Regions from separate parts of the Tardiphaga sp. 866_E4_N1_4 genome, predicted to be linked through region 1. Evidence: predicted binding sites of a transcription regulator. Region 1 holds the regulator's gene; each other region holds the start of a gene.

Region 1 (10,470 bases):
CGGCGACCTCCACCATGACAATGTGCTGGACTTCGGGGAGCGTGGTTGGCTTGCCATCGATCCGAAGCACATCATCGGCGAGCGCGGCTTCGACTTCGCCAACATTTTCACCAACCCGGATCTCTCGGACCCCACGCGCCCGGTCTCAACCTTGCCAGGCCGTTTCCAGCGGCGTGTCGAGGTCGTCAGCGACGCGGCCAAACTCGATCGCTATCGCTTGCTGCAATGGGTCCTGGCATGGACCGGCCTCTCGGCCGCATGGTTCCTCGGCGACGACGATCCGGCGAGCATCGACTTTCAGGTGGCCGAGCTGGCCGCGACAGAACTCGATCGCTGATCGCGCCTCACGCCACCGCGTTGAGGCACCAGGCCAGAATGCCCTTCTGCGCATGCAGACGGTTTTCGGCCTCGTCGAACACCACCGACTGCGGACCGTCGATGACCTCGTCGGTGACCTCCTCGCCGCGATGCGCCGGCAAGCAATGCATGAAGAGTGCGTCCGGCTTGGCCAGTGACATCAGGCGCGCATTGACCTGATAGGGTTTCAACAGGTTATGGCGGGTCTCGCCGTCCTTGTCGCCCATCGACACCCAGGTGTCGGTGACGACGCAATCGACGCCCTTCACCATCGCATCGGGATCGTCGCTGAAGGTGATCGGCGCGTTTGCCGCCTTGACCCAGTCCTTGAACGGCTTCTTCGGCGACAGCTGCGGCGGTGTCGCGATATTGAGTTTGAACTGGAAGCGCTCGGCCGCATGCGCCCAGGACATCAGCACATTGTTGTCGTCGCCGGTCCAGGCCACGGTGCGGCCCTTGATCGGGCCGCGGTGCTCCTCATAGGTCATCACGTCCGCCATCACCTGGCAGGGATGCGAGAACCGCGTCAGGCCATTGATGACCGGCACCGTCGCATTCTCCGCGAGCTCCATCAGCGAGTCATGATTGAGGATGCGGATCATGATGATGTCGACGAAGCGCGACAGTACGCGTGCGGTGTCGGCAATGGTCTCGCCGCGACCGAGCTGCATTTCGGCGCCGGTGAGCATCACGACTTCGCCGCCGAGCTGGCGCATGCCGACCTCGAACGATACGCGGGTGCGCGTCGAGGGCTTCTCGAAGATCATCGCCAGCGTCTTGTTCTTGAGCGGACGATCGGGCTCGGCATTCGAGCCATCCCGCCCTTTCAGCTTCGCCTTCATGGCGGCAGCCGCGTTCATGATATTGCGCAACTCGCTGGCCGGCACGGCCGTGAGATCGAGGAAGTGCCGCGGTGACGTGCTCATCACGCGGCTCCCTGCGTCTTGGCAGATGAACCGAGGGCCACGCAGGCCTGTTCCAGCCGCTGCACGGCCTGCTCGATCTCGGACTCGCTGACGATCAGCGGCGGCAGGAAGCGCACGACATTGTCGCCGGCGCCAACCGTCAGCAGCTTCGCGTCACGCAATGCGGCCACGAGATCACCAGCCGGCACCACGGCCTTGAGGCCGATCAGCAGACCTTCGCCGCGCACTTCGCTGAGCACATCAGGGTGGCCGTCGACCACGCCCGCGAGTTTCTGTTTGAGCAGCAGCGACATCTTCTTCACATGGTCGAAGAAACCGGGCTTCAGCATGATATCGAGCACGGAATTCGCAGCAGCGACCGCCAGCGGATTGCCGCCAAAGGTCGAACCATGGGAGCCGGGCGCCATGCCTTCGGCCGCTTCCGCCGTGACGAGGCACGCACCGATCGGGAAGCCGCCGCCGAGCGCCTTGGCCAGCGACATGACATCCGGCGTCACACCGATGCGCTGATAGGCGAACAACTCGCCGGTGCGGCCCATGCCGGTCTGCACTTCGTCGAAGATCAGCAGGATGCCGTTCTTGTCGCAGAGTTCGCGCAGCGCGCCGAAGAACGCGTTGCTCGGCGCACGCACGCCACCCTCACCCTGCAGCGGCTCGATGAGAATGCCGGCGGTGTTCGGACCGATCGCCTTCTTCACCGCTTCGATATCGCCGAGCGGCAACTGATCGAAGCCGTCGAGCGGCGTGCCGTAGCCTTCGAGATATTTGGCAGCGCCGGTCGCTGCGAGCGTGCCGAGGGTGCGGCCATGGAACGCGCCTTCGAAGGTGATGATGCGCGTGCGCTCGGGGTGGCCCTTGGAGAAATGATAGTGGCGGGTCACCTTGATCGCGCATTCCATCGCTTCCGCACCCGAATTGGCGAAGAACACGAAGTCGGCAAAGCTCTGTTCGCACAGCCGCGCGGCGAGGCGCTCGCCGTCCGGGCTCTTGAACAGGTTCGACATGTGCCAGAGCTTGGTGGCCTGCTCCTGCAATGCGGCGACCATATGTGGGTGCGCATGGCCCAGCGCGTTCACGGCAACGCCGCTGGTGAAGTCGAGATAGCGCTCGCCATCGGTTCCAATCAGCCACGCGCCTTCACCGCGCTCGAAAGCGACATCCGCACGCGCGAAAACAGGCAGCAAGTGAGCCTGAGAGAGGGGCGAAGACGTTGCGTTGCTGGTCATAACCGATCCGATCGAAAAGACTGCGGCCGCGTCGATGACAACTGTGCGAAATCGAACAACGGACCCTAGAAACGAAACGTGCCGCCCTTCTCGGGCGGCACGTGGGCATTATTCTATGTGTGCTGTGAAGACTGTCAACCGCGCACTGCGGCTTTCGAGTCACACGGAGTCGCAGAAAAAGCCGATTTTGCAGCTTTATTTGCAGAAGCATGTGGACGCGGCATGCCCGACTCTTGCGCGCGAGTCACGGCATATTGTAGCTTTTGCCTCGTCGGATACGACATCTCGTGCGGCGGTAGATCCTTTTGACACATCCAGTGCGGCGTAACAGCCGGACGCGAAATTCGCGCCCGGTGAGCGCTAAAGGATTCTGACCGCAGGGATTTTTGAAGTCTCAACTCGCAGCGCTGCCCGGTCAGGCCGGCGCTCACGAAGGGAAAACGGCGATGACGGTAATGACATGGACCGACGATCGCGTCGAACAGTTGAAGAAACTCTGGGAAGGCGGCCTTTCCGCCAGCCAGATCGCTGCGGAACTCGGTAACGTGACCCGCAACGCCGTGATCGGCAAGGTGCACCGCCTTGGCCTGTCCGGCCGTGCCAAGAGCCCCTCCTCGGCAGCTCCGCGGCAGCGCAAGGCGCGCCCGGCACAGCAGATGGTGCGCGTCGCCCGCCCGATGGCCCGTGGCAACACAGCATTGGCCCATAACTACGAGATCGAGGCCGAGCCCGACCCGATCGCCTATGACAACATCGTGCCGATCAGCCAGCGCCTGTCGCTGGTCGAACTCAACGAAGCCACCTGCCATTGGCCGATCGGCGATCCGTCGAGCGCGGACTTCTATTTCTGCGGCGGCAAGGCCCTGGCCGGCGCCCCCTATTGCGCGCATCACTCGCGCATCGCCTATCAGCCGGCCAGCGACCGCCGCCGCGCGGTGCCGAAGCCGACGCGCTGAGCTGGAAAGTATCTAAACCAAATGAAAATGCCCGGCGATGAGCCGGGCATTTTTTTGTTTGGGGCTTCTAACCTCTCCCCGCTTGCGGGGAGAAGGAAGATACCTACTCCGCCGCCTTGTCGAACCGATCATCCAGCGCGTAGCCGGCGCCGCGCACGGTGCGGATCGGATCGGGCTCACCGGCGGGGTTGAGCAGCTTGCGCAGGCGGCCGATATGCACGTCGACGGTGCGCTCGTCGATATAGATGTCGCGGCCCCAGACGCTGTCGAGCAACTGCTCGCGGCTGAACACGCGGCCCGGATGTTCCAGGAAGAACTCCAGCAGGCGATATTCGGTCGGACCGAGATCGATCGGACGGCTTGAGCGCACGACGCGGCGCTTATCACGGTCGAGTTCGATGTCGCCAAATGCCAAAACGGTAGCGAGACGCTCGGGAGCTGCACGACGGAGCAGGCCCTTCACGCGGGCCAGGAGCTCCGGCACGGAGAACGGCTTGACGATGTAGTCGTCGGCACCGGTGGCGAGACCGCGAACGCGCTCGCTCTCTTCGCCACGCGCCGTCAGCATGATGATCGGCAATGCCTTGGTTTCGGGCCGTGCGCGCAAGCGGCGGCACAGTTCGATGCCGGACAGGCCCGGCAGCATCCAGTCGAGCACCACGAGATCCGGCACCCGCTCCTTCAAGCGGGTGTCGGCATCGTCGCCGCGAGCGACGGTTTCAACATCATAGCCTTCGGCGTCGAGGTTGTAGCGAAGCAGCGTCGTTAGTGCCTCTTCATCTTCCACAACCAGAATGCGTGCATTCACAGCCATCTTGATCAATACCCTCAGTGACGTCCGACAAGTCTTTAAATCATGATCCTTGCGGAAGACTGGCTTCCACTTTTCCTGATCATGCTTCAGGCCGTCGGCGTATTCGCGAATGTGGTCATGTCGCCCTTCGGGCGCTTGTCGAGGATCTGCTGGCCCTCGATCATGTAGAACACGGTTTCCGCAATATTGGTGGCATGGTCACCGATCCGCTCGATATTCTTGGCGCAGAACATCAGGTGGATACAGAACGAAATATTACGCGGGTCTTCCATCATATAGGTCAGGAGTTCGCGGAACAGCGAGGTGCAGATCGCGTCGATTTCCTCGTCGCCCTTCCACACCGTCATCGCGGCGGGCAGATCGTGTGCGGCATAGGCGTCGAGCACAGCCTTGACCTGGGTGGTCACGAGGTCGGTCATGTGCTCGAGGCCGCGGATCAGCTTCAGCGGATGGAAGTCGCTGTCGAGTGCATTGACGCGCTTGCCGATATTCTTGGAGAGATCGCCGATGCGTTCCAGATCGGTGGCGACGCGCAGCGCGCCGACGATCTCGCGCAAATCGACAGCCATTGGCTGGCGCTTGGCGATGGTCAGCACGGCGCGCTCTTCGATCGTGCGCTGCAACTGGTCGATCTCGGAGTCAGTGGCGACGACGCGCGCACCGAGCGCGACGTCCCGGCGGATCAGCGCATCGACGGATTCGACGATCTGCCGTTCCGCGAGGCCACCCATCTCGGCAACGAGACGGGTCAGCTCCTGCAGATCGTCGTCGAAAGCCTTGGTGGTGTGTTCAAAAGCCATCTCAAATTCCTCCCGCGAATATGTCGCGTCAGCCGAAGCGGCCGGTGATGTAATCCTGGGTACGGCGGTCGGTCGGCGACGTGAAGATCTTGTTGGTCTGATCGAACTCGATCAACTCGCCGAGATACATGAAGGCCGTGCTGTCGGAGACGCGGGCAGCCTGCTGCATGTTATGGGTCACGATCGCGATCGTATACTGATCCTTCAACTCGTCGATCAGCTCCTCGATCTTCGCGGTCGAGATCGGATCCAGCGCCGAGCACGGCTCGTCGAACAGGATCACTTCCGGCCGAACCGCGATGGTGCGCGCGATGCACAGGCGCTGCTGCTGACCGCCCGACAGGCTGAGGCCCGACGCGTTGAGCTTGTCCTTGACTTCGTTCCAGAGCGCACCGCCGCGCAGCGCCCTCTCGACGCGCACGTCCATCTCGGACTTGGAGATCTTTTCGTAGAGGCGGATACCGAAGGCGATGTTTTCGTAAATCGTCATCGGGAACGGAGTCGGCTTCTGGAACACCATGCCGACGCGGGCGCGCAGCAGGTTGAGGTCCAGCTTCGGATCCAGAATGTTCTGGTTATCGAGCATGAGCTGACCTTCGGCGCGCTGGCCGGGATACAGATCATACATGCGGTTGAAGATGCGCAGCAGCGTGGACTTGCCGCAGCCCGACGGGCCGATGAACGCAGTCACGCGGTTCGCCATCAGCGTCAGGTTGATCTTCTTCAGGGCGTGGTGTTCGCCATAGTAGAAGTTCAGGTCGCGCACGGTGACCTTGGGACGGGTCTCGCCCTGCAGGGCCGACGGCGGCGGCATCGAGACGGAAGGAACGCCAGACGACACAGAAAGCTCACTCATTTTGCTGTCCTCTCGGCGCCGAGAATGCGCGCGCCAATGTTAAGGGCAAGTACGGTCAAGGTGATGATCAGGGCACCGCTCCAGGCGAGCTGCTTCCAGTACTCGTAGGGGCTCTGCACGAAGTTGTTGATGGTCACCGGCAGGTTGGCCATCGTCTTGGTGAGATCGAGGCTGAAGAACTGGTTGCTCAGCGCGGTGAACAGCAGCGGCGCCGTTTCACCGGCGACACGCGCCGTCGCCAGCAGCACGCCGGTGATGAGACCGGCGCGGGCTGCACGATAGGCGATCCGCTTGATGACCAGGGAGCGCGGCAGGCCGAGCGCCGAGGCCGCTTCGCGCAGCGGGTTCGGCACGAGACCAAGCATATCTTCAGTGGTGCGAACCACAACGGGGATCACGATCACGGCGAGCGCAAGCGAACCGGCGAGAGCCGAGAAGCCGCCCATCGGAACCACCACCGCACCATAAACGAACAGGCCGATGATGATGGACGGGGCCGACAGCAACACGTCGTTGATGAAGCGGATCACCGAGGTGAGTTTGTCGTGCTTGCCGTATTCCGCGAGATAGGTGCCGGCAAACAGGCCGAGCGGCGCGCCGATGCCGACGCCGATGACGGTCATGATGATCGAACCGACGATGGCATTGAGCAGGCCGCCTTCCATGGAGCCGGGCGGCGGCGTGTTCTGGGTGAAGATCTGCAGGCTGATGCCGGCGATACCGTTGTAGAACAGCGTGAACAGGATCAGCGCAAGCCAGGTGACGCCAAAGAGAGCGGCACCCATGCAGAGCCCACGGATGATCATGTCGTTGCGGCGGCGTGAAGCGTAAATCGGGTTCATATTAGTTGCCCGCCTTCTTTTCCAGACGCAGCAGCATCAGACGCGCTGCCGAGAGCACGAAGAATGTCAGCACGAACAGCAGGAGACCGAGCAGGATCAGACCCGATTGATGCAGACCGTCGCTCTCCGCGAACTCGCTGGCGATCGCTGCCGAGATCGTGGTGCCCGGGCCAAAGATCGAGCCTGTGATCCGGAACGAGTTTCCGATGATGAAGGTCACCGCCATCGTTTCACCGAGCGCACGGCCGAGCGCCAGCATGACGCCACCGATCACACCAACGCGGGTATAGGGGATGACGACGTTGCGGACGACTTCCCAAGTGGTGCAGCCGACGCCGTAAGCGGCTTCCTTGAGCACCGGCGGCACCGTCTTGAACACGTCGACCGAGATCGAGGTGATGAAGGGCAGCACCATGATGGCGAGGATCAGCGACGCGTTGAACAGCGAGAGATAGGACGGCGGGCCGGCGAAGATCACGCCGAGGACCGGGACGCCTTCGAAGGCGTTGATCATGAATGGCTGCACGTGGTTGGCCAGGAACGGGCCGAGCACGAAGAAGCCCCACATGCCGTAGATGATCGAAGGAATACCGGCGAGAAGCTCAACCGCCATGCCGATCGGGCGGCGCAGCCAGTTCGGGCACAGTTCGGTGAGGAAGATCGCGATGCCGATGCCGACCGGAATGGCGATAGCCATCGCGATCACCGAGGTGATCATCGTGCCGTAGATCGGGCCGAGCGCTCCCAGCACCGGCGGATCAGCCGACGGTGCCCAGCGCTGCGTCGTCAGGAACGAAAAGCCGAATTCGCGGAGCGCCGGCCACGCACCAACGATAAGCGACAGAATGATGCCGCCGAGGATAAACAGAACGGACAGCGCCGAGATGCGGGTGATCCAATAAAACGCCTGGTCCCCCGTCTTGAAGGCATTCAAAGCCTTCGCACGATCATAAGGTCCGGCAGCGTCCATCGAAGAGCTCTGTACGGCCATGTCTGCCACGCCAGTCCCCTGTAATTGTTACAATACCCCAAAACGCATTGCCCTGGAGGGGCTTGTCAGGGCGCGAAGTCAGAAGAGAAGAAGAAAGAAATTCAGCCCTGCAGCAAACGGAGGAGAGATGCCCCTCTCCTCCGCCCACACACCAGATCAGCTCTTGATGTCAGCCGACCAGGTCTTTTCGATCAGTTTGACGACCGAGTCCGGCATCGGGATGTAGTCGAGCTCTTCGGCAGCCTTGTCGCCCTTTTCGAACGACCACTTGAAGAACTTCAGCGCTTCAGCCGAGGCCGCCTTGTCGGTCGGGGCCTTGTGCATGAGGATGAAGGTCGCCGCAGTGATCGGCCAGGACGCTTCGCCCGGCTGGTCGGTGAGGATCACGTAGTAGCCGGGAGCCTTGGCCCAGTCGGCATTGGCAGCAGCAGCCTGGAAGGCAGCGACGGTCGGCTGCACGGTCTTGCCAGCCTTGTTGACGAGGCCGGCATAGGTCAGCTTGTTCTGCTTGGCGTAAGCATATTCAACGTAACCGATTGCGTTCTTGGTCTGACCGACGTTGCCGGCAACGCCTTCATTGCCCTTGGCGCCGACGCCAACCGGCCACTCGACAGCCGTACCGGTGCCAACCTTGGTCTTCCAGTCAGCCGAGGCCTTCGACAGATAGTCGGTGAAGTTGAAGGTGGTGCCCGAACCGTCCGAACGACGAACGACGGTGATGGCAGCCGAGGGCAGCTTCAGCTTCGGGTTCAGCTTGGCGATGGCAGCGTTGTCCCACTTGGTGACCTTGCCGAGATAGATGTCGCCGAGCACTTCGCCGGAGAGAACCAGCTCGCCAGAGGCAATGCCTTCGAGATTCACGACGGGAACGATCGCGCCCATCACCATCGGCCACTGAACGAGGCCGTCCTTCTCGAGCTGCTCAGCCTTGAGCGGCGCGTCGGTGGCGCCGAAGGTCACGGTCTTGGCCTGGATCTGCTTGATGCCGGCGCCCGAACCAATCGACTGGTAGTTCAAACCATTGCCAGTCTCTTTCTTGTAGGCGTCGGCCCACTTCGAATAGACCGGGAACGGGAAGGTTGCGCCGGCACCCGTGATGTCGGCGGCAAATGCCGAGGTCGAGGCGGCAACGAGGCCGGCAGCGACGATCGCTTTGAGGAATTTCATGGGATGTCTCCAATCTCGTGAGCGACCGCGCCGGATGCGCCAGTTGTGCTCACGCCGCCCGTTTAGGGGTGGTCGATTGTGCTTTTATGATAGTTCCGTGACACTTGGATGACGGCACCAAGCACTTGTAAATGCTTTGTTTTTCTGCCTCCGCGGATAATTTTACCGTGCAAATGACATCGAAAATGCCCTGCCATAAGGATCATGCCAGGCCGTCAAAATCCGCCGTCACAGGGGTTAACAATATGTTTCAGCAGGCGGAATCCGGCCTCGCGCGCATGCGCGCGTATGACAGCGGCGGGCACGATATTGAGGGGGATCGGACGCAATGCCGCACCATCCGCCAGGGCTTTTTGACTGTCTGAGCGAAGCGCTGCGATGCCCGACCGCCCGAGGGCGGCCCTGACGGGCGCAAGAGAACGAAGAGAGTTTTAAGGCGTCAGGACGCGGCGGAGGTAGGAGGGGCCGGCGGCGTCTTCACCTGCGGAAAGGCGGCGGTAAAAGTCGCGCCGTTCTTCGGCACGCTTTCGATCAGCAGCCGGCCGCGATGCCGGTTCAGGATGTGCTTCACCAGCGAGAGGCCGAGGCCCGTACCGCCCTGTGCGCGGCTGTCGCCGACATCGACCCGGTAGAAACGCTCGGTCAGGCGCGGCAGATGCTCGGGGGCGATGCCCGGGCCATAGTCCCGCACGGCGACGCGGATCTCCGGCACACCCTCCGAGGTCGACTCCGTGGTCAACGATACGTCCACCTTGCCACCGGATGCGCCGTATTTCAGCGCGTTCTCGATCAGGTTCTCGAACAGCCGAAGCAATTCCTCGCGATCGCCAGCGATGGACACCGGCGTCTCCGGCAGCGCCATTTCGATCCTGACGTTGCGCTCATTGGCCAGCGGCTCCAGCCCATCGCCGACCTGACGGATAATGGGGAGAATATCCACCAGCGTATCCGGCCGCACATGCGCCGACAGTTCGACGCGCGACAGCGACAGCAGATCGTCGATCAGCCGCGCCATGCGGGTCGCCTGCGCATGCATGATGCCGAGAAAGCGCTCGCGCGCCTTGGCGTCGTCCTTGGCCGGCCCCTGCAGCGTATCGATGAAACCGGACAGCGCCGCCAGCGGCGTGCGCAGCTCGTGGCTGGCATTGGCGACGAAGTCGGCACGCATTTCCTCGACACGGCGCAGCGGCGTCTGGTCGTGGAACGTCATCAGCATACAGGTGTCGGTGCCGCCAAAGGCGGTCGGAACCGGCACCGGTGTGATCATCAGTTCCATCCAGCGATCGACCGGAACGTGGTCGAGATAGGTGGCGCGGCGCGGCTCGGTGGTGGCGATGGACTCGCGCAAGGCGGTGATGATCTCCGGCGAGCGCAGCGCGAATTGCGCCAGTTCGTTCTTGCGGAGTGCGGGCGCGAGCTGCGCCGCTGCGGCATTGAGATGGATGACGCGGCCGGCACGGTCGAGCAGCACGGCGGGATCGGGAATGCCGGCGATGATGGCGCGCACCGCAGGCGCCTCGACAGGATTGGCGGCC
Region 2 (10,470 bases), 3.4 Mb from region 1:
GGATCGCGGTCGGGATCCTGCGTGAAGCGGTGATGGTCCCAGTGAAATAGCGCATAGTGTTCATAGGGTAGAACGATCATCAGCGACGAGACATGGCCGAGGGCCTCGTTCAGCCGCCGGCTGGTGAACACAGTCTTGTGCGCGGCCTCGTGCACCGCCATGAACAGGAAGGCGATGAGATAACCCTGGATGACGATCAGCGGGATCGCCCACACCACGCCGTAGCGGGTGGCGACCTGCCAGATCAGCGTTCCAACCAAAGCGATCAAGGCATAATGGCTGATCGAGCGAATGAGCCCCGGAAGATTGGCGCGAACCGACAGGTCCTTCAGCTGTGCGGGCGTTAGGGCGCGGGTTTCGATCTTGCCATGGCCAACTGCATCCATCGTCATCGGTTCGTCCCGTTCTCGGTTCAGGCGTCGGCGGCGAGCAGCGCCGAGACTCTCGTGTTGATGAAGGCGGCATCGACCGGGTTCTTGACCGGGTTGCCGGCGCGGTGTCCGTGCAGCGAGGGGATAGGGCACAGTTCGGCCGCGCGTGCGTTCGTCAGCAGGGGGAGTTCGTCTTCGTTGTCGCCGACCTGAAAATAATTGTCCGTCTGCCCGGGCATCAGCAGAACGCGTGCCTTGATAGCAGCCATGGCTTTCCGGAAGTCGGCACGGAATGCATCGCAGCGGCTGATATCGCCATTCTGCCAGGTCCGGAGCTGGGCCAGCAGATTGTTGGCATCACGATGCGCGAAAGCGACGTCCCATGATCGCGCCAGATAGTCTTCCAGCGAGGTGAAGCCGGCTTCGCGCCAGATTTCGTCGCGGTAGAAGCCATGCGACATTGCCCAGCCGGCATAAACCCGCCCCATGGCGCGAAGTCCGGCAGATGGTTTCGAAACGAAGCGGCCATCGACAAAGGCAGGATCGGTGGTCAAAGCGGCCCGCACACTTTCGAGGAATACGGCGTTGAACGGCGAACAACGGGCGCTGCCGCAGACCACTGCCGTGCGTGCCACCATGTCCGGATAGCGGGCGGCCCAGTGATAGGCCTGCATGCCGCCCATCGACCAGCCATAGACCAGTGCCAGACGGGCGATGCCGAATTGCTCGGTCAGCAGGCGATGCTGGATCGAAATAGCGTCATGATAGCTGATGTTCGGATAGGGGGCGCCAGCCAGAGCTTCCAGCGAATTCGATGGCGATGACGACAGCCCGTTTCCGAACAGATTGGGGATGACGATGAAGTAGCGGTCCGAATCGAGTGCGGCGCCCGGCGCGATCAGCCACTCAGTGTCGTAGTGTTGTGCGCCGAACGACGTTGGATAGAGGATGACGTTATCTTTGGCAGCATTGAGTGCGCCATAGGTCTTGTAGGCAAGCTGCAGGCGCGGGTGCCGCTGGCCGGATTGCAGCAGCACGTCACCCGCCTCGAAGATCTGGTAGTCGTTCGGCGTATTCATGCTGCAGCTCCGGAAGGTCCATTGACGCTTGCCGAGGGTGCGACAAGCGATCCGCTCGACAAAATTTAATAACTGTACTATTGGTATATTAATTTGCGAAGAGCGCAATGCCGAAACTTCGGCATTGCCGCCTGAATAGCATGCAGCTGGTCGTCGCCCGTTGGCGGTTCGGCGACATCTTGTTTTTGTATTCGAAACGTACAAGAGACTTGCGGCCCGTTAGTCTATTCACTGGCCTGTCATCGGCGCAGAGGCGGAAAGCGGCCAGGTTGTCCGCATAAGCCGCTGCGAACTCGAAGTCGCGCTTGCCCGCAACCCACTCAAAGGAGTCTGGATCATGGGAACCATCACCACCAAAGACGGCACCGAGATTTTCTACAAGGATTGGGGCACCGGGCAGCCGATCGTGTTTCATCACGGCTGGCCCCTAAGTGCGGACGACTGGGACAACCAGATGATGTTCTTCCTCAATCAGGGCTATCGCGTCATCGCGCACGACCGCCGTGGCCATGGTCGCTCCAGCCAGACCGCGACCGGTAATGAGATGGACACCTATGCGGCCGACGTCGCCGAACTCACCGACAAACTGGATCTGAAGGACGCCGTGCATATCGGTCACTCCACCGGCGGCGGCGAAGTTGCGCGTTACGTCGCGCGTGCCAAGAAGGGACGCGTCGCCAAGGCGGTGCTGGTCAGCGCCGTGCCGCCGATCATGCTCAAGACCGAGAACAATCCCGGCGGCCTGCCGCTCGAAGTGTTCGACGGCTTCCGTGCTGCGCTTGTTGCCAACCGTGCGCAGTTCTACGTCGATGTCCCGGCCGGGCCATTCTACGGCTTCAACCGGCCGGGCGCGAAAGTCTATCAGGGCGTGATCGACAACTGGTGGCGGCAGGGCATGATCGGCGGCGCCAAGGCGCACTATGATTGCATCAAGGCATTTTCGGAAACCGACTTCACCGAAGACCTGAAGGCGATCGATGTGCCGGTGCTCGTTTTGCACGGCGATGATGACCAGATCGTGCCTTATGCCGACGCTGCACCACTGACGGTGAAGCTGCTCAAGAACGGCACGCTGAAGACCTATCCGGGCTTCCCGCACGGCATGCTGACCACCCATGCGGATGTGATCAACCCGGATCTGCTGGAATTTGTTCGCAGCTAAACGAACCGGTGTGAACGACGCAGTACGTGTTGCGTCGTTCGCATTGTCTTCAATGGTCCTGCGACCGGTGCTCGCGAACTGAGCGGTCCCCCGTTGATGACCGGGATATGACAGTTCGGGGCGCCTGCCGAACAATAAATGCGTTGTCCTCGTTGCGGAAAAGTTACGATCAGGCAAATATGCAACCTTTGATAGCGCGCGCCGTGCCGACTTGGTACGGGCGCTTTGTTGACGATGCATTTTTTGGGCGGTTTGTGGGGACGCGCAATGGATTCCGGTCACGAAGCGAGTGAGTCTCAGAAAGACGTTGTTGCAACGACATCGACGGCACTGTCCGCACAGCTGGAGAAGATCATATCCAGGGCGGATTCGAGTTATGTGCCGCCTTCAGCGCGCGCCAAACGACGCAGCCGAGCCAAGGCAGATGATCGTTTTGCTATCCGCAAGAATTTCCTCGAGGCGCCGCGCAGCGATCCCAATGCGTTCGAGCGTATCATCGGCGAAAGCGATCTGCTGTCGATCAATTTTCTGGATCGGGGCAAGCGTGCAGCGGCGGCCGTGTGCCGGATCAGAGTGCCGAGTGACGGCGGGGCGTGGTACGGCACCGGCTTTTTGGTCGGACCACGACTGTTGCTCACCAATCATCACGTGCTTGGCGACGAAGACGAGGCGAGCCAGTGTGAGGCCGAGTTCGGCTACGAGCACGACATCGATGGCGTGTTGCGCGATCCGGTCTGCTTCAACCTGCGTCCGCATGAAATATTCTATACCAACGCCGAACTCGATATCACCTTTGTGGCGATTACGCCGTTGTCGGATGACGGCGTACCGCTCGATCGCTACGGCCGGCTCCCGCTGATCCCGCTGTCGGGCAAAGCAGTCGATGACGAATGGGTCACGATCATTCAGCATCCGGGCAGCGAGCCGAAGCAGATCGCGATCCGCGCCAGCCAGATCGTCACGCTTGACCCAACCTCGGCTGTCGGGATCGACCTTAGTCAGTTCATCCATTATTCGACAGATACGCAACCGGGGTCTTCGGGCGCGCCAGTGCTGAATGACCAGTGGCAGGTGCTGGCGTTGCATCACAAGGCGGTTCCTGCGCCGAGCAAGCCCGGCGCAGTCGTCAAGGATCCGGTATGGATCGCCAATGAAGGCATTCGGATCAGTGCCATCTTTTCACTGCTCGAAAAGGAACGATTTGCAAAACGGCAGGCAGGGCTCGTTCTCGACAGGCTCGACAAGTCGCTCGGCCTCAGTCCGATGTCCCAGGGCATATCGGTTGGCGAGACGCTTCTGGAGGCTGACCGTAAGCCGCTTCAAGTGTCACGCTGGGCAGGTGTTCGTGGCTATGATGCGGGGTTCTTCAAGAGCAATCCCATCGATCTTGCGACGATCTATGCACCGCTGCTTGCCGCCGGCAAGGTTGCGCCATTGCTGGATGGCTCGGGATATGAACTGGCCTATCATCATTTTACGTCGGTGATCCATGAAGAGCGCAAGTTTCCACTGATCACGGCGGTCAACATTGCCGGGGGGAAACTCATCCATCCCGGTAAGCGAAAGGATACGTGGCGGCGCGACGCGCGGATCGCGGACGAGTATCAGCCGGACGGTGCCTTCTACGAAAAGGCCAAGGGTAACGATCCAGTTCAATTCAGCCGGGGGCATCAGGTCCGTCTGCTCGATCCATGCTGGAGCGCACTATCCGACGATGTGGAACGTCTTGAGGAAGCCCAAGCGGGTTCCGAGGATACGTTCCACTACACCAATGCAGCGCCGCAGGTGCAAAGCTACAACGATATCGACTGGGGCAATCTCGAGGACTATCTGCTGGATAAGGCGCAGACCTCCGAGAAGCGGTTGACGGTTTTTACCGGACCGATCTATCGCGATGACGATCCCTATTATGGCAAGGGTCGCAAGGGCGGACTGTGGAAGGTGCCGCTCTCGTTCTGGAAAGTGGCGGTGCTGCAAAAGACGACGACCAAGATCGCCGCGGCGGCGTTCATCGTTGGGCAGACCCAGTATGTCCAGGCGCTGTATGAGGCCAAGGTGTTCTCCGGATTGAAGCCGTACACCGTGGATGAAATGCGCAAGCGCAGGATTCAAACCACGATCGTGGCGATCGAGGAGGCGACCGGTCTGGATTTCTCGGTGGTGAAGCCGTTCGATGCACACGGGACGCTGGAATCGACGCGAAGAACCCGGCGGATCAACGATATGGACGACGTCGTAATCTGACCTGCGGGCTGCACTGCATGGCAGTGCGACCCCGAACGTTAGATCACTGTCGGCGAGATCAGCGTGTCGTCGCGGCTGGCGCTGGCGCCGGTACTGGTGGTGCAGGTGTCGCCGGTGATGCCGACGCTGTTGGTGGCCAACAGTCGTAACGCCTGCGGATAGATCTTGTGCTCGATGTCGAGCACGCGCGCGGCGAGGGTGTCGGGGGTGTCGTTATCGGCCACGGCCACGGCGCCCTGCATCACGATCGGGCCGGCATCGGTCTCCGGAATGACGAAATGCACCGTGGCGCCGGAAATCTTGACGCCGGCGCGCAATGCCTGGCCGTGCGGATCGAGGCCGGGGAAGGACGGCAGCAGCGACGGGTGGATGTTCAGCATCCGGCCGTACCAGTGTCGCACGAATTCCGCCGTGAACAGGCGCATGAAGCCGCCGAGGCAGATCAGCTCGATCTTGTGCTCGTCGAGGGTCGCCTGCAGCAGCTTCTCGAAGCCGGCGCGATCCTTGCCGAACGGCTTGCTCTCGATCACCAGCGTCTTGACGCCATTGGCCTGCGCAGTGGCGAGGCCGGGAGCGTCGGCCTTGTTCGAAATCACCAGCGCAATGTCGGCCGGGAAGCCATCTGCGGCGGCGGCCTCGATCAATGCGGTCATGTTCGACCCGCGGCCGGAAATCAGGATGGCGACGCGACGCATCACGGCCTCACAGGTCGAGTTCGAGATGTCCGTCATAGACGACGCGCTCGTCGCCCTCAGCTTCGATGACGTCGCCGAGCAGCGACACGGTCTCGCCGCCCTCGCGCAGGATGTCCATCACCTGTTGCACGGCTTCGCGCTTGACGATGGCGATCATGCCGACGCCGCAGTTGAACGTGCGCAGCAGCTCGAGTTCGGCGATATCGCCTTCCTTTGCTAGCCACTTGAACACCGGCAGGACGGTGAGGGAGGGCAGGTCGATGCGAACGCCGAGGTTCTTTGGCAGCACGCGCGGGATGTTGTCGGTGAAGCCGCCGCCAGTGATATGCGCGAGGCCCTTCACGGCGCCGGTCTCGCGGATCGCGCGCAAGCAGGATTTCACATAGAGCCGGGTCGGGGTCAGCAGCGCACCGCCAAGCGTCATCACCGGCGAGAACGGCGCTTTGTCGGCGTAAGAGAGGCCTGTGCGCTCGACAATCTTGCGGACCAGCGAGAAGCCGTTGGAATGGACGCCAGACGAGGCCATGCCGATGACGGCATCGCCCACGCCGATATCCTTGGTCGGCAGCAGCGTGCCGCGCTCCGCAGCACCCACCGAGAATCCGGCGAGGTCGTAGTCGCCGTCCTTGTAGAGGCCGGGCATTTCGGCGGTTTCGCCGCCGATCAGCGCGCAGCCGGATTCACGGCAGCCCTCTGCGATGCCAGCGACGATTGAGGCGGTGGCTTCTGGGTCGAGCTTGCCGCAGGCGAAGTAGTCGAGAAAGAACAGCGGCTCGGCGCCCTGGACCACGAGGTCGTTGACTGACATGGCGACGAGATCGATGCCTATGCCGTTATGGATGCCGGCTTCGATAGCGATCTTGACCTTGGTGCCAACGCCGTCGGTGGCGGCGACGAGAACCGGATCCTTGAAGCCGGCGGCCTTGAGGTCGAACAGTCCGCCGAAGCCGCCGATCTCGGCGTCAGCGCCGGCACGGGCGGTTGCGCGAACCATCGGCTTGATGAGGTCCACCAGACGGTTGCCGGCATCGATATCGACGCCCGCGTCCGCGTAAGTGAGGCCTTTTTTCTGGTCGGTCATGCCGGGTATCCTGCCGGAGCTGCGAAACTGTGTATTTTCGGCTGGTTACGTCGGAATCCCCGCCTGCGCAATGGCTCGTAAACGCTATCCCGATTACTATGTAGGCGGTAAGCCGGTCGGAGCCCCCAAGCTCGGATTGCGAAACAGGCCGGAGCCGGGAAGCGCCGCGTGAGTATCCCCAATTTAATCACCCTCGGGCGTATCCTGCTGGTGCCCGTGATTGTCTGGGCGATTGCCTCGAACCAGATGGAAATCGCCTTTGCAATCTTCGTGATTGCGGGGGTCAGCGATGCCGTGGACGGCTTTCTCGCCAAGCGTTTCAACATGGCCAGCGAACTCGGTGCGCTGCTCGACCCCTTGGCCGATAAGGCGCTGCTGGTCTCGATCTATGTCTCCCTGGGGATATGGGGGGCAGTTCCGCGTTGGATCGTGATTCTCGTGGTGTCGCGGGATATCATGATCGTGGGCGCCGTGATTGTGTCATGGTTGTTCGGCAAGCCGATCCCGATGAAGCCGCTGATGGTGTCAAAGCTCAATACGGTGGCGCAGGTGGCGTTCGCAGCCTTGGTCCTTGCTGCTCTCGGATTTGGTTTCAAATCCTCGCCTTACGATTTGATTTTAATGGGCTTTGTGACCGTCTTGACGCTGCTCTCTGTGTCCTTCTATCTCGTCGAGTGGATGCGACACATGAGCACCATCGAACCCGGTCAAGAGCCCCGGTAAACCGGTATTCGTGACGTTCGCCGGCCGAGCCGGCAGGAGTATTTGCGTGGTCGCCCGCGTCCAACCCCGTCAATTGGCGTTCGCGCTGCCCCATGCGGAGAGTCTGTCCCGCGACAACTTCCTTGAGGGCCCGGCCAATGCCGAGGCGCTGGGACTGATCGACTGCTGGCCGGACTGGCCGAACCGGGTCATGCTCCTTGTCGGCCCGGAGGGGTCCGGCAAGAGCCATCTGGCAGCGATCTGGGCCGAGGAGGCCGGCGCGCGCTCCACCATGGCGCACAGCCTGACAGCTGCGACGGTTCCAGCTGAGTTGGTGACCAACGCACTGGTGGTGGAGGATCTCAATGCCGGTGCCTTCGACGAGCGGGCGCTGTTCCACCTTCTTAATCTGGCACGTCAGGACAACGCCTATGTGCTGATTACGGCGCGGGTCGCCCCGGCCGCCATGGAGGTCGAGTTGCGCGATCTGCGGTCGCGGCTCCGTGCGATCCCGGTAGTCAATTTGCTGCCGCCGGATGACGGGTTGTTTCGGGCGCTGATCGTGAAATTTTGTGCCGATCGCCAGCTCAGCATCGACGAGAGCGTGGTCAGCTATGTGGCCAGCCGCATCGAGCGGTCATTCGCCGCCGCCCGCCATACGGTGGAATTGCTGGATAGCGAGGCGCTCCGGCTTGGGCGGCCGGTGACCCGTGCATTGGCTGCGGAACTGCTGCGCGACGCCTGACTTAAGCCTTGGACGTCAAACGCGGCGCGTCACACCGTGCCTTGACGGCGCGGCAGGCAGGTTCCTCAATGTCATCGAAGCGTCACGCAACTGACGCAATGTCCGCTGTGATTTGTCGGCACTATAGCGCTGCTTGAACTGGATGGATTGCTGCCTCATGGACTCCGCAGAAGAGATTGTTATTGAAGAGAAAAAGGGCGAAGCGAAGCCGGCAGAGGTGGTCGCGTCGGGTCCCGAGCGCTTCATCAATCGCGAGCTGTCCTGGCTGCATTTCAATCGCCGCGTTCTTGAGGAATCCGTCAATCCGGGCCATCCGGCGCTGGAGCGCGTCCGCTTCCTGTCGATTTCCGCAAACAACCTTGATGAATTCTTCATGGTCCGCGTCGCCGGCATCAAGGCGCAGGTCCGCGAGGGAATCAGCGAGCGCAGCCCGGACGGCCTGACCCCGGCCGAGCAACTGGTGCTGATCAACAGCGCGGTCTCCAAGCTCGGCAGCGACCAGCAGGCGATCTGGCGCGACCAGCGCGGCATGCTGGCCGATGTCGGAATCGTGCTGCTCGACGGCAAGGAGGTCAGCAAGGCCGACCGGACCTGGATCGAGGACCACTTCCTCCACAACATTTTCCCGCTGCTGACGCCGCTGGCGATCGATCCGGCGCATCCGTTCCCGTTCATTCCGAGTCTGGGCTTCACCATCGCGCTGCATCTGTCGCGGGTGTCCGACGGCAAGACGATGAATGCGCTGATCCGCATGCCCGGCAAGATTGATCGCTTCATCCGCCTGCCGACCCCCGGCAAGGACGGCGCGGTCCGCCTGATCACGCTGGAACAGGCCACCGGCCTGTTCATCGCGCGTCTATTCCCGGGCTACACTGTTCAGGGGCAGGGTGCCTTCCGCATCATCCGCGACAGTGAACTCGAAGTCGAAGAAGAGGCCGAGGATCTGGTCCGGCTGTTCGAGACTGCGCTGAAGCGTCGCCGCAGAGGATCGGTGATCCGCCTCGAAATCGAAGCCAGCATGCCGGCAGAACTGCGTGCCTTCGTGCAGCGCGCGTTGGCGACTTCGGATGACGAAATCCTGCTGGTCGACGGCATCCTCGCCATGAACGAGGTTTCGCAGCTCACGCGACTCGATCGGCCCGATCTCGAGTTCGTGCCTTATGTGCCGCGTCATCCGGAACGTGTCCGCGATCATGGCGGCGACATCTTTGCCGCGATCCGTCAGAAGGACCTGATTGTCCATCATCCCTATGAATCCTTCGACGTTGTCGTGCAATTCCTGCAGCAGGCTGCGCGCGATCCGGACGTGGTGGCGATCAAGCAGACGCTCTATCGCACCTCCAACAATTCGCCGATTGTCCGCACGCTGGTCGAGGCCGCCGAAGCCGGTAAGTCGGTAACGGCGCTCGTCGAGCTGCGTGCGCGGTTCGACGAAGAGGCCAATATCCGCTGGGCGCGCGATCTCGAACGCGCCGGTGTCCAGGTGGTCTATGGCTTCCTGGAATTGAAGACCCACGCCAAGCTGTCGCTGGTGGTGCGCCGCGAGGGCGGCTCGCTCACGACCTATGTGCACACCGGCACCGGCAACTATCATCCGGTCACAGCGCGCATTTACACCGATCTGTCATATTTCACATCCGACCCGATCATCGGTCGCGATGCCGCACGCGTGTTCAACTATATCACCGGTTATGCCGAGCCGAGCGACATCGAGAAGATGGCCGTATCGCCGCTGACCTTGCGTGGACGCATGCTCGAACACATCCGCGGTGAAGCGGCATTCGCCCGCAGCGGCAAGCCGGGTGCGATCTGGCTCAAGATGAATTCGCTGGTTGATCCGGAAATCATCGATGCGCTCTATGAGGCGTCGAATGCCGGTGTATCCGTTGAACTGATCGTGCGTGGCATCTGCTGCCTGCGGCCGGGCGTGCCCGGCCTGTCCGAAAACATTCGCGTCAAGTCGATCATCGGCCGCTTCCTTGAACATGGTCGAATCTATTGCTTCGGTATGGGCAATGGCCTGCCGAGCCCGAAAGCGGCGATATACATATCGTCGGCTGACATGATGCCCCGCAATCTGGATCGCCGCGTCGAGGTTCTGTGTCCGCTGCAGAACCCCACCGTGCATACCCAGGTGCTTGAGCAGATCATGGTGGCCAATCTCAAGGATACGGAACAGAGCTGGCAATTGTTGCCGGACGGGTCGTCAACGCGTATGAAGGCAGCGAAGGGCGAGGAACCCTTCAATGTGCACAATTACTTCATGACGAATCCGAGTCTGTCTGGCCGTGGAAAGTCGCTTGAGAAATCATCCCCGCGCCGGCTCACCCGCCGTTCGGAGCGTCACCAATCCTCGTAAGGAACCAGCAACGTGGTAGCGCGTGCCAATCA
Region 3 (10,470 bases), 3.1 Mb from region 1:
TCCTGATGCCGGGCGGCAGCGGTGCCATCAATCCGGGCGAACATGGCGAGATCAACGGGCTGAAGGGCAATCAGCTCGTGCGAACCCGCAGCGCCTATGCGGCGCGCGGGCTGGCGGTGCTGGTGGTCGATGCGGGGACTGATCTGTCCAGCGCGGTGCAATACATGGCCGCGATCAAGCGTCCGGTGACGGTGGTGGCCACCAGCCGCGGCACGCAGCGTGCCGCCTAGGGGATTGCGCGCGGCGCGCGGCCGGATGCGCTGGTGCTGACCTCGGGCTTTCTCAGTGCGGAGTCGGGTGGCGGCAGCAATGTGATGTCGATCGTCGGCTCGCCCTCGGCATTGCCGCGCACGCTGGTCATCCATCATCGCAATGACGGCTGCAAGTTTACCGCGCCGGCGGGCGTCGATCCCTTCGTGAAATGGTCGGCCGGGCGCGCCCGCGTGGCGTGGCTGAGCGGCGGACGTAACGACGGCGATCCCTGCGAGGCGCGGGGATATCATGGTTTCAACGGCCTCGATGGTCAGGTGGTCGGGCTCGTTGCAGGTTTTCGATAACGGCGAGATGCTGAATGTGCGAGTTCCCGCGCGCATTCAGTTTCCATTCATGCCGCTGGTCCGATCCTGATGCCCTCACGGATATCAGGAGGGATCGCGATGGAACGCCGTCATTTTCTGAAGATCGCCTTCGGCTTTGCCGCGGGCGTCGGCTTGGCCGCTCAGGCCATCACGCAGGCTCAGGCCGCGCCGCTGCTGCCGACCAATCCGCTCGACAACCACAAACCGGGCAACGAACCGCAGCCTGCGGTGGCGTCGCAGGACGACGTCGATCGTCTCCAGCCCGAGCAAGTCCAGTGGCGTCGCCGCGGCTGGCGGCGTCGCCGGTTCTGGGGCTATCGCCGCCGGCATTGGGGCTGGCGTCGCCGTTATCGGGTCCGCCGTCGTTACTGGCGCCGCCGGTACTGGTAGGGCAAGCCCGTTTGTGCTGACGCTCAGTCTCTCCAGGGCGTCAGCGGTTTGGTCTGGCCGGGTTCAATGCCGCTCAGGTGGCGACGCACGTTGTCATAGCTGCGATCACCGGGGGCAAAGGTCTGCGAGCCGTCAGCCGGCTTGCCGTCCACCGTGCGGGTGAAATGCAGCACCAGACTGTCATCGGCATTCATGGTGGCGCTGCCGTAATAGGGCATGGACAGCCGCGCGTCCTCCGCCAAGGCCGCGCCAGCCATGAGTAGAATGGGGAAAGTGAGAAACAGACGGGTCATGACACCTCCTGCTGTGAGGTTGTGATGGAGGCTCAGGAAGATGGCGGGGATTTGTCCGCCGCCGGTCACCGCATGCACGGATTTGTGTTACAGGTCGCCGTCATCCGCTGCCGACGAGTCCCATGCCCCATACCGAAGCCCTGCTGTTTCCGCTCGCCATGATCGCGCTCATTGCCGAGGCGATGACGGCTGCGCTGGCGGCCGGGCGACGCAAGATGGATTGGCTTGGCGTCGCCATGCTCGGTTGCATCACGGCGCTGGGCGGTGGTTCGGTGCGCGACATGCTGCTCGGGCACTACCCGCTGTGGTGGGTGAAGAGCCCGTATCTCCTGCTGCTGACCGGCGGCGCTGCGCTGCTGACCATCGGGCTCGCACGGGTCGTGCATCGTTTTCACGCGCTGTTTCTGGTGCTCGATGCCATCGGCCTCGTGGTCTTCACCATCATGGGCTGCAACATCGCCCTCGCCATGGATCAGCCGCTGCTGATCGTCGTGGTGGCCGGCATGATCACCGGCTGCGTCGGCGGCGTGCTCCGCGACGTGCTGTGCAACGACGTGCCCCTGCTGTTTCGCGCCGAACTCTATGCCAGCGTGTCGATCGTCACGGGGCTTCTCTGTATCGGCGGCATCAAATACGGATTCAGTCCCGATCTCGTGACGCTGGTCGCCGCCGTGACCGGTTTAGTATTCCGCCTGCTGGCAATCCGGCTGAAGCTGGAGATGCCGAAATTCGTCTATGACAGCGACGCCAAATAGCGCTCTGCGTCAGCGCAGCCCCATGCAGCTCGCATAGAACGTGGTCGTCGCCGGCCAGTCGGAAAACACACCGCGCACGCCGACGTCTCTCGCCAGCACGTCCAGCACCGTCAGCGTGTCGCCCTCGCGATCGATGGCGGGTTTGATCGAGCGATGGAAGAAACCGCCGCCGTTTGCGAGCGGCCCGTCGCGCTCCAGCGACCAGGTGATCAGATCGAGCCCGGCGTCGCGCGCTGCCTTGGCATAAGGGGAGGGCACGATCTTGTTGGTGCCATCAAGCGTCAGCAGCATGTAGATCGGCGGCGCGAGGATCTTGACGCCGGCAGCCTTGAGTTCGGCCATGGACGGCTTCCACGTTTCCGCGCGCATGTGATCGAAGCCGGGTGTTTCATAGCGGCCGTCGAGATAAACCGCCTGTGTGCCAAAGTCCGACGCGGTGCGGATCCAGAACTTGATGTCGTTGAGATCGAAGCTCTGGGCAAATACGTCACCAGGCGGAATGCCGGCGGCGCGATACTCGTCGAGCATCTGGGTCGCGTATTTCTCCTGGCTGTAATCGCCGTCGAACGGCATCGGCACTTCCGGCGCCTTCAGCTCGGGCGTGAATTTGGCACCGAGGCTTTTGATCAGCGCGATGCTCTCGGCATGGGTCATCAGTGTGCCCGAGCTGGCATAAAGGTCAGTGCGCCAGCGCGGCGTACCGTTCTGATAGTCGGCAACGGTGGTCGCCGATGTGTTGGCGGCATCCATCTTCGCTGTCAGCGTCCTGAACTCCGCCAGCGTGATGTCGCTGGTACAGCATTTCGCCGACGCCTTCCTGCCGGTGGCGGGATCGGCAGGGCTGAAGGGCTGCGTGCATTTATTCGCCAGCGCCGGCACCGAGAGAATATTGGTGGTCGTATGCAGGTCGCATTGCGAATGCCGGCAGACCAACTGGCGGTCCTTCGTAAAGGTCACGTCGCATTCGATCACGCCGGCGCCCATGCGCGCCGCAGCGAGATAGGACTCGCGGCTGTGCTCGGGGAATTGCAGTGGCGCGCCGCGATGGGCGATGGAGAAATCGCTCTTGCGAAACGGCCCGGTGCAGGTGCTGAGCTTTGCCTTCAGCGGGCCGTCTTTCATCTTGTCGACGAGATAGAACGGCCGCGGACCCAGCTGCGGCTCGGGCAGTGCGATGGTGTCGGCGCGGCCGGTCGTCAGCGATGAGAGGCCGAGCAGCCCGGCCAGTATGAGACGACGCAAAGCGCGCGACATGACGATCTCCAGAATAGCGAAGTGCCATTCTGTCATCTTCGTGTGACGGCTGTAACCGGCGCGTGGGCAACAAAAAACCCCGCCATAGGCGGGGTCTTCGTCGTCAGGATTGTGCAGCGATCACCAGCGGCGGATGCAGCGGCCGTAGGGATTGCGGAAAAAGCCGGGGGGGCAGTAACCCGGGCCACGCGGCGGCGGACCACGGAACATCGGACGACAACCGCCATAGGGACCGCGGGCATAGCCGGGGCCACAGCCTTGAGCGACCTGGATTACGCCAGCCGTCTCGGCTGCGCTGAGTGGTGCCAGTGGCATTGCATTGGCGGCACTAAGGCCTCCGACGCTGACGGCGAACAGAGCCGCAGCAAAGATCGTCTTCATTCGTGTTCTCCCTCGATGGTGCCGCGATGCGGCGCAGAGAATAATGATGGCATCGCATCACCCGCTGCAGGACTCTTACGGGCAAGAAAATTGCTGGGGATCAACGCTGCACAGCACGATTAAGCCGATTCGATCTGAATACAGCATGAATGTTTCGGGATATCCGCGTAGCAGTGCGCGGCAGTTGCTACTTCGCCGCGAGGAAGCCCAGCATCAATTCGTTGAATTTGGCCGGTGCATCGAGAAACACGATATGGCCCGCGTCCGGAAGCAACTCGGCCTTCGCGTTCGGCATCTTCGCCGCCAGCGCCTTGGCCAGATCGGCATTCTGGCCCATCTTCGGCCGCAACGCTTCCGGCGCATTCGGCTTGCCCGGTGCGTTGTGATCGTCGGCGCCCATGATGAACAGGGTCGGCAGGGCGATGAGCGGAATTTCGTGGACCACGGGTTCGCGATAGATCATCTGCGCCGAACTGACGAAGGCGCGCAGCCAGCGCGGATATTCCGGCGACCCCTTGATGTTGAAACGCGCGTCGATGAAGGGAGTTACCTGGTCGGGCTGCATCTTCAGCGAATAGTTCACCTCGAGCTGTTTGCGGTAACCTTCCGCCGTCAGCTTGTCTTCGTTCTCCAGGATCTTCTCAGTCGGCGTCGGTGGCACATAGAGCCGATAGTCTTCCAGTCCGATCGGCGCCGCGAGCAGCAGGTGATCGATGCGATCGGGATAAGCGCGGGCAATGCGCACGCTCAACATGCCGCCCAGCGAATGCGCCACGATGTCGAATTTCGCGATCCCAAGGTGATCCATCAGCGCGACGGTGTTACGGGCGAGGGTGTCGAAATGCAGATCGCCTGATGGCTTCGATGATTTGCCGAAGCCGATCTGGTCGGGGACCACGACGCGGTAACCTGCCTCGTTCAACGTACCGATCACCGGCGCCCAGTAGCTCGATGGAAAATTGCGGCCGTGCAGCAGTATGACGGTTCGACCATTGGGCTTGGTCGATGGCACGTCCATATAGGCCATGCGCAGCTGTTCGCCGTCATTGACCAGCGGCAGCATATTGACGGGGTAGGGATAGGGGAAACCTTCGAGGCCGATGCCGTAGGGCTCGCGTGCCGCAGGAGGCTCGGCCGCTTGCGATGAGGTGAACGGCAGGGTTGCAATCAGCGCAGTGAGCAGCAGGCGGTTCATCGGGGGCTCCGGGAGAAGGAAGGTCCGGCGCGGTTTCGGGCTGCATTGCGGCGAAGGTAAGCCGGCGTCTTCACGTTTTCCGGATGGCGTCGCCGGTGGTGCCGAACAATGCCTCGAAACGCTTCTCACCGCTACGGGTGAAATGCACTACGCGGCTGCCGGGCGAGGGGTCTCTGGCCGCCCATTTCATGGCAGTGAATGAGGTCATGATGGCGGCGCCGAGTGTGCCGGCCAGATGATGGCGCCGCTCGCTCCAGTCGAGGCAGGCCTTGCAGACCGGCCGGCGCGGATGAGTCAGCGTCGCCGGATCGATCCTCAATTCTTCAGTAACGAACCGGCTGCCCTGGGTCGTGAGTTCGATGACCCGCTCGGTCTGCCGGATCAGCTTCTGTGCCCGCATACTGTCGAGCATCTGCACGCCGAGATCGCCGGCGAGATGGTCGTAGCAAATCCGTGCGCGGCGCAATGCGGGTTCTTTCGGCCCGGTGCGAACGCGGAGATGGCCGGCGCGGGCTGCCAAGCCGGCCAGACCTTCCAGCACTCCGGCGACATCGGGACCGGTGAGGCGATAATAGCGATGGCGCCCTTGTTTTTCCGGCTCGATCAAGCCGCCTGCTTCGAGTTTGGAAAGGTGTGAACTCGCGGTCGGTGCCGTAATCCCGGCTTCCTGGGCGAGTTCGCTCGCGGTCAGCGCACGGCCCGTCATCAGCGCCGTCAGCATATTGGCGCGTGCAGGGTCGCCAACAAGTGCGGCGACCATGGCGATGTCCGGACCTGCTTTCATACTTCGACGCTAATCGAAGTATTACAGTCGATCAAGCGGCTATATCCAGGCATCTACAGAGGGAGCCGCCATGACGATCACTGTCTTCATTCGCTATCAGATCGATCCGTTCAAACGCACATTGTTCGAGGCCTATGCCAAGCGCTGGCTGACGATTATTCCCAAATGCGGTGGCGATCTGCAGGGCTATTGGATGCCCCATGAAGGAACGAACAACGTCGCATTCGGCCTGATCTCGTTTCCGAGTCTCGCGGCCTATGAGGCGTATCGCGCCAGACTGCGGAGCGACGCGGACGGCGTTGCGAATTTTGCTTCGGCCGAGGAGCACCAGTTCATTCTGGCGGAAGAGCGCACATTCCTGCGCCAGGTGACCGCATAGTCCACGCGCGACAAAGCCGCGGACATTGCTGTCCGCAGCTTTGTCTGCCCGTCGCGCCGTTACTTCGGCGCGCCGCCCTTCGAGCTGTCGATCTCGGTGCCGGTCGGAGCCGATTGAGGGGCCTGCGATCTCGCAGGTGCCGCACCGGTGGTGACGCCGGGCTGATTATTGGTCGGCGTCACATCCCGCACGCCGGGAGCTACTGGCGGCTTCGAATAGGAATCCGCGACATTGTTGGTTGGCGCCGGCGCCTTTGGCGTGCTGTCCTGCGTCGCGGGGGCGGATTGGGATGCGGTCTTCGTCGCGTCGCCCGGATTCATCGATGTATTGTTCAGGCCGTAGAATACGGCGCCGAGCAAGACAACAATCCCAAGTGCATAAATAGCCATGCGGCTACCGCTGGCTGGCCCTTCCGCGAGTTCGGGATCGGCCTGCAGCTCATTGTCGAGCCGCGCAGGATTGCGGATGTCATCAGCGGGATTTGGACGATACGGATCATTGGGATTGGGAATGTTCGCCATGTCGTGTCCTCCTGTGCGGCAAGACAACAGTCAGATGAGGTGCATGTTCCAGAGATTGTGCCATTCCAGAGCCGCGTCCTATCCAGAGCCGCGTCCTATGTGGCAATGCAGCGTGATCGGGTCTGCTCATCAGATGTTAAGGCCTGGCTGCGACGCTGAGGCGATTATTGATTCGCAGAAGCGCGTGGCAGCCCGAATGTTCGATACGATTATCCTCCTGACGGGTCCTGCTGAGCACTCGGTCTTTACAACTTTGCTCCGTGGTCACAATCCGGCCCTGACGGTCCTTCCTGTTTTCACAGCTGAAGATCTGGCGGCGATCGAGCCCGATTGGCTGCGCCGGGCGCGGATGATTTCGTTCACCACTGGCGTGATAGTCCCCGGCGCGGTGCTCGATCAGCTTGGCTTTGGCGCCTACAATTTCCATCCCGGCCCGCCGCAATATCCCGGCTGGGCCCCGGCACATTTTGCGCTCTACGATCATGCGACCGACTTCGGCTGCACGGTCCATCGCATGATTGCACGTGTCGATGCCGGACCGATCGTGGATGTCGAGGCGTTCCCAATTCCGGCGGACATCAGTGTCGCGGGTCTGGAAGAGATTGCCTATACGAAGCTGGTCCAGACTTTCTGGCGGATGGCACGCGTCCTGGCCACACAGCCGGAGCCGCTGATCGAGCGGGCGCTGCGCTGGGGCACCACGCGTCACACGCGTAAGGCCTATGAGCAGATCTGCGATATCCCGGTAAGCATCGAGAAAGACGAATTGCAGCATCGGGTCAAAGTCTTCGGCACCGACCATTTCGGCATCGTGCCGACCATCGGTCTGCACGGCTTCCAGTTTCGGGTCGTCGTGCCCGAGACTGAAAGCGCTATTGCGGACGAAGCTGCCGAAGCCTAGCGGTTAGCCGCGAAGCTCTGGTGCTGCGCGGGCGGCGTCGCTGACGTGTGCGTCTTGGACACCTTGCCGTTGAATTCATAGAGCAGGAAACTCAGCACCACGAGTAGCCCCACGCCGATGATGGCCTTGGTCGGCTTGTGATCATGCTCTTCGCCGCAATCCGGATGATAAGAACCGTCATTCGTCGACGCCATATCGCTGCCGGCGAGTTCAGGCTGCGACGTCCAGGTATTCAGCTTCTGATCCATTTCCGTCCTCCATGCCTGATGTTGTCAGGGTGACCGGACAGAAATGGCCCGTAAAGGCCGATGTTCCGTTTCGGGGGTGCTATTAGCGGGATGCTGCCTTGCTGAGAGGCAGCGTTTCGAAATATTTCTGAAAAAGCTTTGGAACCCATCGCTCCCCGACACGTTTCAACATCTCACCGGTATAGGTGACACGTTAGGGGCAGTTTCGGAATGAGTGGCGATAACGGCCGGTTTGCAACCGGCGTACCGGGTCTCGATGCGATCCTGGGCGGGGGCGTTTTCGACGGCGGCATCTACATCATTCAGGGCGCCCCGGGCGCCGGAAAGACGATTCTGGGCAACCAGATCTGTTTCGCGCAGGCCGCCCAGGGGCGGAACGCGCTTTACATCACGCTGCTTGCCGAAAGCCACGCCCGCATGATCGGACACATGCGGCGGATGACCTTCTTCGATGAAGCAGCAATTCCCGACCGCATGTCCTATGTTGGCGCCTTCAAGACGCTGGAAGACGACGGGCTGCGCGGACTGCTGGACGTGGTCCGCCGTGAGGTCCGTACCCGCAAGGCCAGCATCCTTGTGCTCGATGGTCTCATCACCGTGCACGAAAAGGCGCGCTCCGAACTCGAGCTGAAAAAATTCATCCACGAATTGCAGACCCAGGCTGCCTTCAGCAACTGCACCATGTTCCTGCTGACCAGCGCCTTCGACGCCGATGCGCATCCGCCTGAGCATACGATGGTGGACGGTCTGATCGAGCTGCAGACCTCGTTGCACGGCCGCCGTGCCGAGCGTTCGCTGCAGGTCCATAAACTGCGTGGCACCTGGTTCATGGGCGGCAAGCACTCCTATCGCATCACCGAGAATGGACACGCCATCTATCCGCGTATCGAGGCGCTGCTGGAGACACCGAGCGTTTGGGACAGCGCCGACGGTCCGATGGTCTCGGTCGGCATTGGCGGCGTCGACAAGATGCTCGGCGGCGGCGTCGATACGCATTCGGTGACGGTGGTGCTCGGGCCTTCCGGTTCGGGCAAAACCACGGCCGGTCTTCAGTTCCTGACCGGCGGTCCCGCCAATGAACCGGCGATGCTGTTCGGGTTTCACGAGAATCCGATGGCGCTGCGGATCAAGGCCGACAGCCTCAAGCTGCCGCTGAAATCGCGGGGCGACAAGGTCACGCTGATGTGGCGCCCGCAGACAGAAGCGGTGCTCGACGAGGTCGCAACCGAGCTGCTCTCGACCATCAGGCAGTACGGCGTGCGCCGTCTGGTGATCGATGGCATCGAAGGCTTCTCGAAGCTCACCGACGAAAAGGAGCGCATCGGCTCTTTTTTGTCGGCGCTGTGCAACGAGTTGCGCGCACTCGGTGTTACCACGCTGGCAACCGCAGAAACGGACCACGCTGGCATGACACCCGGGCAGCCGCTCAAGGGCGTCAACCAGACGGGTCTCTCCGCGGTTGCCGAGAACATCATCGCGCTGCATCTCGCAGCCTTGCGCTCGGAAAACCATCGTCTGATGACCATTCTGAAATCGCGTGACCGCCGGACCGATATGCGCATGCGCCGCTTTGAAATTCTCGACGGCGGCATCGTTCTCGATGCCGATTTCCAGAGCGCGGAGCGCATCCTCAGGGACATTTCTAGTCAGGGACCTGCACCAACTCCATCGACGGATCTTAAGTTGACTGGAGAATAGCGGTGCGAACTGTCCTGATTGTCGAGGACGAATGGGCGATCGCCGACTGGCTCGAAGTCCTGTTGAGCGAATATGCCTTCAATGTCCTCGTAGCCGGCAACGGCCGTGAGGCGCTCGACATTCTGCATCGGGACACGCCCGATCTCGTGCTTACCGATTTCATGATGCCGTTCCTCGACGGCGCCGGCCTGATCGCAGCGATGGGGCAGGACGAGCGGCTGAGCGGAATTCCGGTGGTCGTCATGACCTCGTTGCTGGAGCATGTCGTGCGCGACCGAGCAGGGCGTTTTCGCGCCTATCTGCGCAAGCCGTTTCGCGAGGCCGATCTGATGAAGATCATCAGCGAGATATTCCCGGGCGAGGCCTGAGCCTCCTTTGGCAGTTTGTGCTGCATCGCACTGCAGCGTGAAGCCGTTACGTCCTTGCGCCAAAGGCCTTTGCGGCGACACAACGTGACAAGCCTACCGGCCGCATTCATCACGAAATTGCGTTCTTTGGACGCGGGGCTCCATTGCCCAGAATTGTGGTGCGCCCTGTTCAAAATCCAACATAGACTGTTTCTAAGGGAGTCGAACGACCCCAGATAATAGGCGCGAGCAGGCCGGGCGACAGCTCAGTGGCCGCAGTGACGAGGGTGGGAATGGGAATCAATCAAGGCGCGATCAGTCTCGATCAGAAATACACCCAGGGCTCTGGCCACATTTTCCTGACCGGCATTCAGGCGCTGGTTCGGCTGCCGATGGCACAGGTCCGCAGGGACCGCGCGGCGGGTCTGAACACCGCAGCCTTTGTTACCGGCTATCGCGGCTCGCCGCTCGGCGGCTACGACCAGCAGCTCGTGGCCGCGCGGAAACATCTCGATCAATACGGCGTCAAATTCCAGCCCGGCGTCAATGAGGACCTCGCAGCCACCGCGATCTGGGGCACCCAGCAGCTCAATCTCTCGCCCGGCGCCGAATATGATGGCGTGGTCGGCATCTGGTACGGCAAGGGCCCCGGTGTCGATCGCTGCGGTGACGTCTTCCGTCACGGTAATGCTGCCGGCTCCGCGAAATTCGGTGGCGTGCTCTGTCTCGCCGGCGACGATCACGGC

What was found. The regulator PhoB, encoded in region 1, activates phosphate uptake and scavenging genes when phosphate is short. The targets are predictions, from matches to a motif close to TGTCATNNANCTGTCAT.
Region 2: AB8B20_RS06060 (RNA degradosome polyphosphate kinase) is a predicted target of PhoB. The motif match lies at 8,149-8,165, and genes of this name have one in related genera.
Region 3: AB8B20_RS07605 (glycerophosphodiester phosphodiesterase family protein) is a predicted target of PhoB. The motif match lies at 3,301-3,317, and genes of this name have one in related genera.

The regions. Positions count from the first base shown of each region.
Region 1 covers NZ_CP197242.1:4,654,942-4,665,411, reverse strand. Annotated here, with positions in the region: gene AB8B20_RS22545 (aminoglycoside phosphotransferase family protein) at 1-337, shown strand, start outside; gene argF (ornithine carbamoyltransferase) at 345-1,283, opposite strand; gene AB8B20_RS22535 (aspartate aminotransferase family protein) at 1,283-2,509, opposite strand; gene AB8B20_RS22530 (GcrA family cell cycle regulator) at 2,956-3,465, shown strand; gene phoB (phosphate regulon transcriptional regulator PhoB) at 3,569-4,273, opposite strand; gene phoU (phosphate signaling complex protein PhoU) at 4,366-5,079, opposite strand; gene pstB (phosphate ABC transporter ATP-binding protein PstB) at 5,108-5,935, opposite strand; gene pstA (phosphate ABC transporter permease PstA) at 5,932-6,777, opposite strand; gene pstC (phosphate ABC transporter permease subunit PstC) at 6,779-7,777, opposite strand; gene pstS (phosphate ABC transporter substrate-binding protein PstS) at 7,925-8,935, opposite strand; gene AB8B20_RS22495 (ATP-binding protein) at 9,375-10,470, opposite strand, start outside.
Region 2 covers NZ_CP197242.1:1,206,134-1,216,603, reverse strand. Annotated here, with positions in the region: gene AB8B20_RS06100 (fatty acid desaturase) at 1-392, opposite strand, end outside; gene AB8B20_RS06095 (alpha/beta fold hydrolase) at 413-1,450, opposite strand; gene AB8B20_RS06090 (alpha/beta fold hydrolase) at 1,788-2,612, shown strand; gene AB8B20_RS06085 (DNA/RNA non-specific endonuclease) at 2,880-4,856, shown strand; gene purN (phosphoribosylglycinamide formyltransferase) at 4,895-5,587, opposite strand; gene purM (phosphoribosylformylglycinamidine cyclo-ligase) at 5,559-6,632, opposite strand; gene AB8B20_RS06070 (CDP-alcohol phosphatidyltransferase family protein) at 6,801-7,355, shown strand; gene AB8B20_RS06065 (DnaA ATPase domain-containing protein) at 7,402-8,079, shown strand; gene AB8B20_RS06060 (RNA degradosome polyphosphate kinase) at 8,237-10,438, shown strand; gene ppx (exopolyphosphatase) at 10,451-10,470, shown strand, end outside.
Region 3 covers NZ_CP197242.1:1,523,442-1,533,911, reverse strand. Annotated here, with positions in the region: gene AB8B20_RS07630 (hypothetical protein) at 1-230, shown strand, start outside; gene AB8B20_RS07625 (hypothetical protein) at 264-557, shown strand; gene AB8B20_RS07620 (twin-arginine translocation (Tat)) at 657-968, shown strand; gene AB8B20_RS07615 (hypothetical protein) at 992-1,261, opposite strand; gene AB8B20_RS07610 (trimeric intracellular cation channel family protein) at 1,384-2,016, shown strand; gene AB8B20_RS07605 (glycerophosphodiester phosphodiesterase family protein) at 2,026-3,270, opposite strand; gene AB8B20_RS07600 (GCG_CRPN prefix-to-repeats domain-containing protein) at 3,391-3,651, opposite strand; gene AB8B20_RS07595 (alpha/beta fold hydrolase) at 3,839-4,846, opposite strand; gene AB8B20_RS07590 (ArsR/SmtB family transcription factor) at 4,917-5,630, opposite strand; gene AB8B20_RS07585 (NIPSNAP family protein) at 5,701-6,009, shown strand; gene AB8B20_RS07580 (hypothetical protein) at 6,069-6,530, opposite strand; gene AB8B20_RS07575 (formyltransferase family protein) at 6,520-7,431, shown strand; gene AB8B20_RS07570 (hypothetical protein) at 7,428-7,679, opposite strand; gene AB8B20_RS07565 (RAD55 family ATPase) at 7,890-9,377, shown strand; gene AB8B20_RS07560 (response regulator) at 9,380-9,745, shown strand; gene AB8B20_RS07555 (indolepyruvate ferredoxin oxidoreductase family protein) at 10,018-10,470, shown strand, end outside.